Regions from separate parts of the Rhodococcus sovatensis genome, predicted to be linked through region 1. Evidence: riboswitches for the same ligand, from Rfam matches in the RefSeq annotation. Region 1 holds a riboswitch; each other region holds the start of a gene.
What was found. A riboswitch is a leader RNA that binds a small molecule or an ion and turns the genes downstream of it on or off. The one in region 1 is predicted to bind thiamine pyrophosphate.

Region 1 (3,194 bases):
CACCGCCGTGGATCCAGACCATGACCGGACGCGGAGTTCCGTCGGGCTCGGGCGCCCACACATTCACCGACAGACAGTCCTCCGCCATTGGAATGTCGGGGTCCATCGGGACAGGATTGTCCAGTCCTTGCGGAGCGACCGCGCCGAACTTTCGGCAATCCAACGGCTCCGACCAGGGCTCGGCCGGGCGTGGAGATCGGAATCGATGCTCGCCGTCGGGTGCCGCCGCGTAGGGGATGCCCTTCCACGCGTACACGGTGCCGTCCATATAGCCGACCACGTCCCCGTAGGGAGTGGCCACTCGGCAAGTCGCGTCACCCATGGCACCTCCTTCGTTGCTCGACGAACGCCAACGTACCAACTCCAGATGAGCGGGTTCGCTTGTTTATGCTGGCGACATGAACCGACTGCGGGCATACGGTGGCTCAGCGTGTGCTCTGTGGGCGGTACTTCTCGCCGGCTGCAGCTCCGACGTCGACGGCACGGCGACAGCGCCGCTCGCGACCGTCGACACCGATCCACCGTCCGTTGTCCGCACTACCAGCCCGACCACTACTGGGACACCGAGCACGACGGGGACACCGAGCAGTAGTTCGTCGCAACGACCCAGTACCACCACCACAGCTCCGCCCACCGCCGACGCCTCGCGATTCGAAGGAAACGACGGCTTCTACTACTTCACCTCTCCGAGTGGGAAATTCGAGTGTGCCGTGTTCGTCACCGTGACGTCCGTTGCCGGCTGCCACGGAGAATTCCCGTCGACCGCTCCACGCGTCGAGGGCAGCGGGGCTCCTGATTCCCGGGTCGCGCCGAATACCATCGAGCTGACCGCAGGGTCGCCTGCCCGATTTCTCAGCTCGGGAGATCCCCGCTTCCACCGGTTCGACGGCACGGCACGCGCACTGCCGTACGGCGAGACGCTGTCGATTCCTGGCTCGGGCAGCTCGAACGGGTTGACGTGCCGGGTCGAGGAAAAGACCGGCGTCAGCTGCGCGGACCAAGTCGGTCACGGATTCACCGTGTCGGACTCGGCGTTCGAACTGAAGTAGAACTTCTTGGCTCAGCCGATTCCTGGAATGAACCCCGGGTAGACGAAGTGCTGCGGGCCGCCACCAGGCATCGACGATCCCGTGACATTCGGAAAATCGAACGGCAACGCGACGAGCTTGTGCGGGTTGCCCTGTTCGTCGGCCTGCCAGCATCCGGTGAGCACACCGTGAAACGCGGTACACACGATCCTCGTATCGGTACCGTACGGCGAGGTCAACCGGTTCTCTGCGAGCAACGGATTCCAGTAGGCCGGATCGGTGGGCGTCAGGAAGTTCTTGGTTTCGAAGGGCACGCTGGGGCTCGGATAGTCCGGGATCGGGGGCCACTCGTCGGCGTTCGCGATGCCACTACCGGCCAGGATGATCCCAGCTGTAACTCCGATGGCCGCTGCGGCTCTGGTACACGTGCGGGCTGTGCTCATCGGCGTAGCCTACGTCCGGCCCGACCACGTGCGCGGGAAAATCCGGCCTCCGTCTGTGCTCACGTGCGGACCGCCGGACGCGATGATGTATGGTCGGCGATGTTCTGACACGGGGTGCGTCCGTACATGCGGATGCTGAGATCACACCCGTCGAACCTGATGCAGGTAATGCTGACGAAGGGATGTCGAGGCGATGACTACGCCTGTGCACTCGGTGGACTCTGTCCGCCATACGGATCGATTGTGGGAAGCAACGGCCGAGCTACGCGCCGCAATCGACGACTTGAAGTTTCTGCGACTACTCGGCGACGGCTCCTTGCCGCTCGACGCGTTCCGCACCTATATCGAGCAGGACGAGCTCTACCTGGCCGGATACGCCAAGGCATTGTCGATCCTCGCCTCTAAGGCACCCGACGCGACCACGGCGGCGTTCTGGGCTGCCTCGGCGGCCGGCGCCGTCGAGGAAGCCTCACTTCACCACTCGCTACTGTCGAGCGACCTACTCCCCAACGCGAATTCACGCGCCGAACACTCGTCGGCATGCTTGGGATACGTCTCGTACCTGATCGCCACAGCAGCGACAGAACCGTACGCGGTTGCGGCAGCGGCGGTTCTGCCGTGCTTCTGGATCTACGCGGACGTGGCCGTCCGACTGTCGGGCGCCGCCAGGGATGTATTGCTGGCGGACCCTGAACATCCCTATGCGCGTTGGGTTTCGACGTACGACTCCGAAGAGTTTCGCACTGTCGTCGACGGTGCGCGCAGCCTCGTCGACGAGGCTGCGACGCTCGCGACCGAGGCTCAGCGCGAGGCGATGATCCGATCCTTCGTGTCGGCCACTCGATACGAGCTGATGTTCTGGGACACCGCATTGCATCCGACACCATGGCCGGTGTCGCTGTGAGAAAACTATTCGCTATGTCCATCGCAGCGGTGTCGATCCTCGGTCTGTCATCCTGTGCGCAGACGAACGATACGGACAACATCCGGTTCGCTCTGGACTGGACTCCGAACACCAATCACACCGGATTGTATGTGGCGCTTCAAGAGGGTTACTTCGCCGACGCCGGACTCGACGTCGAGGTGCTTCCCTACAACAACACCTCACCGGACACACTCGTCGACTCGGGCAATGCCGAGTTCGGTATCAGCACTCAAAGCTCTACGACATTCGCGAAATCCGCAGGTGCGCAGATAATTTCGGTACTTGCGCCACTTCAACACTGGGCAACCGCGATCGGCGTACGCGCCGACCGCGACGACATTCCCAGCCCGAAGGCACTGGACGGCAAGGTGTACGCCGGCTTCGGAGATACCGGTGAACAAGCCGGACTACGTCAGATCATTCAGAACGACGGTGGTACCGGCGAATACGAGACCGTCGTGCTCGGCACCTCTGCGTACGAGGCCGTGTACTCGGGTACTGCCGACTTCACCGTGTCGTACCTCGCGTGGGAAGGCCTCGAGGCCGAACACAGCGGGACGCCGATGAAGTACTTCGAAAGCACGGACTACGGCTTCCCCGACGCGTACGCGATCACGATCAGCGGAAACGAAAACTGGCTTGCCGACAATCCTGAGGAGGGAAGGAAGTTCGTCCAGGCGTTGCAGCGCGGATACCAGTTCGCGGCCGACGAACCAGAGCGCGCCGCTCAGGACATCATCGATGCCAATCCTGGCACGTTCACCGACGAGTCCCTGGTGTTCGAAAGCCAGCACATGC
Region 2 (3,194 bases), 610 kb from region 1:
GCTACGAACAGAGCCTCTGCGGGTGCTTCTGGACACTGCGAACGTCCTGGGTTCCCGCCCAGACGGCTGGTGGAAGGACCGTAGCGGAGCGACCAAAGCACTACTGGCCTCGCTTGCCGACATCCTGCCGCGCACCGTCGAACTACCCGGTGGGAGCTTCGGGTGGTTGAAGGAAATCGAAGCGGTGCTCGAAGGCGAAGCGCGGGCTGCGCAGTTCGAGGACGTCCGTATCCCCATCTTTCACGCCTCGGCCAGCGGCGACGACGAACTCGCCCGGCGCGCCCACGAAGGTTCCGCATTGACCGCGCTCGTCACGGCGGACCGGGGACTCAGAGAACGACTGCCGACGACGGTGCATGTCCTGTCGCCGTCGACCGTGCTCGGCTGGCTGGACTAGCTTCGCGTCAGCTTCTGTGACAGTTCCTGCGCTGCGGCCTGTGGATCTCGGGCCTGCGTGATGGCACGGACCACGACGATCCGATCGGCACCTGCGGCGAGCACTTCGTCGACATTGCCTGCGTCGACGCCGCCGATGGCGAACCATGGGCGCGAGGGCGCGGATTCGGCGGTGCTGCGCAGCAGCTCGAGCCCGGCCGCCGTGCGGTTCGGCTTGGTGGGAGTCGCCCACACCGGTCCCGTCGCGAAGTAGTCGACGCCATCCTCGATGGCAGCCAGGCTCGCCTGGTTGCGATTCTGCGTCGAACGACCGATGACGACGTCGGGCCCGAGGATCTGCCGCGCGTAATGCACAGGCAGGTCGTTCTGGCCGAGATGCAGCACGTCCGCATTGGACGCCAATGCGAGATCCGCCCGATCGTTCACGGCCAACAGTGCACCGTGGCGCTTCGTCGCGGCGGACAGAACTGCCAACGCAGCTAGTTCGTCCTTGGCTTCGAGAGGACCGAACTCGCGCTCACCGGCCGAATTCTTGTCACGCAGCTGGATGATGTCGACGCCGCCGGAGAGCGCAGCCTCGGCGAACTGGGCGAGGTCGCCGAGCTCGCGCCTGGCGTCGGTGCACAGATACAGGCGGGCCGAGGTCAACCGCTCGCGCGCCGATTCGTTACGGGAGCTCTGAGTGGGATACACAGTGCAAAGGTAGTCTGTGAGCAGTTGGTCGATACACGGGAGTCCTGGGGTACGCAGGGCTGAGAGTGGGCACGCCGTCCTTACCGTCAATACCTGAACCGGATCATGCCGGCGCAGGGAGTGAGGTGGTTGTGAGATGTCCGGAACTCTGGCAGTGGTCGGCGGCGGTGTCATCGGCCTGGCGGTAGCAGTGCGGGCAGCGCGTGACGGCTGGTCGGTGCGGTTGTACGACCCGATGCTCGGCTCAGGGGCGTCGTGGGTCGCGGGCGGAATGCTAGCTCCGCTGTCGGAGGGATGGCCCGGTGAACACGAACTGCTCGCACTGGGCGCGCACTCGTTGGCGCGGTGGCCGGAGTTCGCTCGATCACTTCCCGGTGACGTGTTCTCCTCGACCGGTTCGCTCACCGTTGCACTCGATGCCGCCGACGCCGAGGATCTGCGAACCATTGCCGAATTCGTCGGGCAGCAGGGGCACGAACTCGAGATCCTCGGTCGCGCGCAGATTCGTGAACTCGAACCTTCGCTGGCCCAGAACATTCGCCTCGGGCTTCTCGCGCCCACCGAACTGGCCGTCGACAACCGGGCCCTGATGGCCGCGTTGAAGGAAGCCGCAGTTGGAGTGGAGATCATCGGCGAGGCGGTGACAGACCTGGACGCTCTGGATGCCGATCAGATCGTCGTCGCGGCCGGCGCGCAGACTGCGTCGTTGCTCCCTGCAATGCCGGTTCGCGCCGTGAAAGGCGAAATTCTCAGGCTGCGTCGACGCCCGAGCGCAGGTAGCGCCCCCACCCGCACGATTCGCGGCAGCGTTCACGGCCGCCCCATCTACCTCGTTCCGCGCGGCGATGGACTGGTCGTCGGTGCCACCCAGTACGAATCGGGCCACGACACACAGGTCACCGTCGCAGGGGTGCGTGACCTCATAGCCGACGCCGAACGACTCATGCCGAGCATCGGCGAATACGAACTGTACGAAAGCGCGGCGGGGCTGAGACCGATGAGCCCCGACGGGCTACCCGTCATCGGGCGTCTCTCCGAACGCGTCATCGTCGCATCAGGTCACGGTCGCAACGGAATCCTGTTGACGCCCATCACTGCAGACGCCGTCTCGGCGCTCCTCTGCGGCGACACACTCCCCGAAGCCAAGGCAGCAGATCCATCCCGATTCGAGCCCGTCCTTGGACCGAAAGGTTAGGAAAGAAATGATTACGGTCAATGGGAAAGAGCTGGACATCGCTGCGGACGTGACCATGCGGCAGCTTCTCTTGCAGCTGTCCATGCCCGAGCGGGGTATCGCAGTTGCCGTCGACGGAACAGTGTTGCCCAAGAGTAGATGGGACGCAACAACCGTCGAAAAGGGTTCTACCATCGAGATTCTCACGGCTGTGCAGGGTGGTTGAGCAAATGTCGGACGTATTGAAGATTGCAGACAAGGCCTTCGACTCCCGGCTCATCATGGGCACCGGGGGAGCCGCGAACCTCGCGGTGTTGGAGGACGCGCTCGTCGCGTCGGGCACCGAGCTGACCACCGTCGCGATGCGACGCGTCGACGCTGCGGGCGGTACCGGCGTGCTCGATCTGCTGCGCAAGTTGAACATCGCGCCGCTGCCGAACACTGCAGGGTGTCGAGGCGCCGCCGAAGCGGTCCTGACCGCTCAGCTGGGTCGTGAAGCTCTCGAAACGAATTGGGTGAAGCTCGAAGTCATCGCCGACGAGCGGACCCTGCTGCCCGACGCGATCGAACTGGTCAAGGCCGCAGAGCAACTGGTCGACGACGGTTTTCACGTCCTCCCGTACACCACCGATGATCCGGTGCTCGCGCTAAGGCTCGAGGACATCGGTTGCGCGGCCGTCATGCCGCTCGGTGCGCCAATCGGAACTGGTCTCGGCATTTCCAACCCGCACAACATCGAGATGATCGTCGACGCCGCGTCGGTGCCCGTCATCCTCGACGCGGGGATCGGAACCGCGAGCGATGCAGCGCTGGCCATGGAGCTGGGGTGCGATGCGGTCCTTCTCGCGACCGCTGTCACCCGCGCGAAAGATCCCGCGTTGATGGCGTCGGCGATGCGGCATGCGGTGTCGGCCGGGTACGAGGCTCGTCG
Region 3 (3,194 bases), 1.7 Mb from region 1:
ATGAGCTCGTCGCCTTCGATCATGACAACGTCGAGGTGCAGGACTACGTCGCCGACGTCATGGATCACTGGCTGAGCCGCGGCGCCGACGGTTGGCGGTTGGACGCGGCATACGCTGTGCCGCCGAAGTTCTGGAGCGCGGTGATCCCCCGCGTACGGGAAAAGCACCCGAACGCATACTTCCTCGGCGAGGTGATACACGGCGACTACGCCGCGATCGTGACGTCGAGTTCACTGGATTCGGTGACCCAGTACGAACTGTGGAAGGCGACGTGGAGCGGCATCGTCGAGGAAAACTTCTTCGAGCTTTCTCATGCGCTGGGCCGCCACAACGACTGGATGGACACGTTCGTCCCGGCGACGTTCGTCGGCAACCACGACGTGAACCGAATCGCAAGCACGATCACCGACGAGCGGCACCTCGCGCACGCCCTCGTCGTGCTGTTCACGACCGGCGGAACGCCGATGATCTACTACGGCGACGAGCAGGGATTCCATGGTGTCAAGGAGGAGCGCGTCGGTGGCGACGACGATGTTCGTCCCGAATTCCCCATGGCGAAGGAACAACTCGATCCGGCAGGGTGGCCGATCTTCCACTTGCATCAGCAGCTGATCGGTCTACGCAGGCGCAATCCATGGCTGCATCACGCACGAACCGAGACTCTCGAGCTGACCAACACAGCCATGCTCTACCGAGCGTACGACGCCGACAACGTGCTGTACGTCGCCCTCAACCTCGGGAACGAGGCGGTCGACTATCGCGTATCCGGTGACGTCGTGGCCGGGGACGCATCCGAACATTCGGGGTGGAGCTCGGTCCCGGCACACGGGTGGGCTGTCTTCGGTACGAAGTAGCTGCCCCGGAAAGCCGAATCTTCGGTCAGCCTCTGGCGAGCTTCGCGCGGTCGAAGAACGCCAACACGTGCGGGACTTTGTCCTCCGGGACATCGAACACCGCTTGACCACTGAGGTAGGACATCGAGTCATCGGGCAGGCGTGCACCGATCTTCACTCGTAGCCCGCCGCCCCGCGGCTTCGCGTCGACTCCGATGTGCGAAACGTGCCAGCGGGGTCGGCCCGAGACTGTCTGCTGTGTCGAATCGAAGATCTCGACGACGCGGTTGTCGAGGACGAGCACGACGTTCTCGTCCAACCAGTACTCGACGTACTCTCGTTCGCGCATCGTAGGAGCCTATATTCATCTCTACTGCCAGCGCTAGATACAGCAACAAAGCCCGAGAGGTACACTCGTCGGCGACACGGGGTGCCGCACCGAGCGGCTGAGATCACACCCGTCGAACCTGATCTGGTCAACACCAGCGTAGGGATGTCTGCATCCGCACGGGGTGCATTGTCTTCTCCGCCGCCGCATGTCGACCAGCGAGCGAGAGGAAGCACATGAATTTCGACGAGCAGACCGTGTTGGTCACCGGAGCGGGACGAGGGCTCGGCACCTCGATCGCCCGAGCATTCGCGCACCAGGGGGCTCGCGTTGTCGTGAACTATCGCGCCAGCGCGGTGTCGGCCGAGCAGCTCGCTGCAGAGATCGGCGGCTTGGCCGTGCAAGCGGACATCACCGTTGCCGAAGAGATGGACGCGCTCTTCACCGCCGCCGAGCAGCACTTCGGAACCACGGTCACTACCGTCGTCAACAACGCCCTCGCCGACTTTTCGTTCAACGGCGACGCCCGAAGCAAGGCCGACTCCATCTCGTGGGAGCAGTTCGATGCACAGTTCCAGGGAACTGTTCGTGGAGCGTTGACGACAACCCAGCGCGCGTTGCCCGGAATGCGGACAGCGGGTTTCGGTCGAATCATCAACGTCGGAACCAATCTCTTTCAGAACCCGGTGGTGCCGTACCATGACTACACGGCGTCGAAAGCAGCCCTGCTGTCCCTGACCCGCACGCTCGCAGCCGATCTCGGTGTCGACGGCATCACCGTCAACATGGTCTCCGGTGGATTGCTTCGTACGACGGACGCCAGCGCGGCGACGCCCGAGGCGGTGTTCGACTTGATTGCTGCGTCGACTCCACTGCAGCGAGTGGTGACGCCCGCAGAATTCGCCGACGCGCTGCTGTTCTTTGCCTCACCGTGGTCGAGGTCGGTGACCGGACAGAATCTCGTGGTGGACGGCGGACTGGTCAAGGACTGAACGATGCTGCATCTCAACGCATTTCTGTTCGGCTGCGGCCACCACAGTGCCGCGTGGCGCCATTCGAGCTCTCGTGTGGAGGATCTCGGCGATATCGGCTACTACGAGGAGCTCGCGCGGACCGCGGAGCGAGGGAAGCTCGACGCAGTCTTCTTCGCCGACGGGCATTCGGTGCGTGATCCGGCAGGAGCGGGCACCTGGTTCCTCGAGCCCATCACCGCGCTGACGGCGATGGCGCGGGCGACATCGCACATTGGACTGGTCACGACGGTGTCCACCACCTTCTACACGCCGTTCCATGCTGCCCGCCTCCTCGCCTCCCTCGATCACATCAGCGGCGGGCGTGCGGGGTGGAACGTCGTCACCTCCATGTTCGACGCCGAAGCCCGCAATCACGGGTTCACCGAGATACCGGCTCGCGCTGAGCGTTACGCCCGTGCCGAGGAGTTCGTCGAGGTTGCACTTGCGCTGTGGGACAGCTGGGACGGCGACGCCCTCAAGCTCGATCGTGATGGTCAGTACGCGGACCCCGACGGCGTGCATTCGATCGATCACGTGGGCAAGTACTTTCGAGTCGATGGCCCGTTGACGGTCCCTCGCTCACCCCAGGGACGGCCGGTGCTGTTCCAGGCCGGTGCGTCGGGCGAGGGCCGGGATCTCGCGGCGCGTTACGCCGAGGCGATTTACGCTGTTGCCTACGATATCGATTCGGGGGCAGGCTATTACGCCGACGTGAAGTCGCGAATCCACAAGGCCGGCCGCGATGGAAATTCGGTGGGCATCATGCCTGGCCTCGTCACGTATATCGGGTCGACCATGACCGAAGCACACGCGAAGAAGGCCGAACTCGATGCATTGCTGCCTGTCGAGCAGTCATTGCGTCAGCTGGGCATGTACGTCGAACAGGATTGTCGAGAGTGGGAATTGGACGCGCCAGTTCCCACTCTCCCGCCGGTCGAGGAGTTCACGGGTCCGCACGGACGCTACGAGACCATTCTGCGCATCGTCGCCAAGGACAAGCCAACCGTGCGTGAGCTTCTC

Region 2: it holds a riboswitch for thiamine pyrophosphate, as region 1 does, so the genes downstream of both, thiO (glycine oxidase ThiO) here and WDS16_RS15315 (TenA family protein) in region 1, are expected to answer to the same signal.
Region 3: it holds a riboswitch for thiamine pyrophosphate, as region 1 does, so the genes downstream of both, WDS16_RS23310 (3-oxoacyl-ACP reductase) here and WDS16_RS15315 (TenA family protein) in region 1, are expected to answer to the same signal.

The regions. Positions count from the first base shown of each region.
Region 1 is NZ_CP147846.1:3,316,190-3,319,383, forward strand. Features, by position in the region: gene WDS16_RS15300 (carboxylesterase/lipase family protein) at 1-322, opposite strand, end outside; gene WDS16_RS15305 (hypothetical protein) at 399-1,049, shown strand; gene WDS16_RS15310 (hypothetical protein) at 1,061-1,471, opposite strand; TPP riboswitch at 1,572-1,671, shown strand; gene WDS16_RS15315 (TenA family protein) at 1,665-2,375, shown strand; gene WDS16_RS15320 (ABC transporter substrate-binding protein) at 2,357-3,194, shown strand, end outside.
Region 2 is NZ_CP147846.1:3,923,226-3,926,419, reverse strand. Features, by position in the region: gene WDS16_RS18210 (NUDIX hydrolase) at 1-397, shown strand, start outside; gene thiE (thiamine phosphate synthase) at 394-1,089, opposite strand; TPP riboswitch at 1,115-1,226, shown strand; gene thiO (glycine oxidase ThiO) at 1,226-2,284, shown strand; gene thiS (sulfur carrier protein ThiS) at 2,292-2,489, shown strand; gene WDS16_RS18190 (thiazole synthase) at 2,494-3,194, shown strand, end outside.
Region 3 is NZ_CP147846.1:5,001,262-5,004,455, forward strand. Features, by position in the region: gene WDS16_RS23300 (alpha-amylase family glycosyl hydrolase) at 1-854, shown strand, start outside; gene WDS16_RS23305 (hypothetical protein) at 880-1,182, opposite strand; TPP riboswitch at 1,250-1,344, shown strand; gene WDS16_RS23310 (3-oxoacyl-ACP reductase) at 1,398-2,153, shown strand; gene WDS16_RS23315 (LLM class flavin-dependent oxidoreductase) at 2,157-3,194, shown strand, end outside.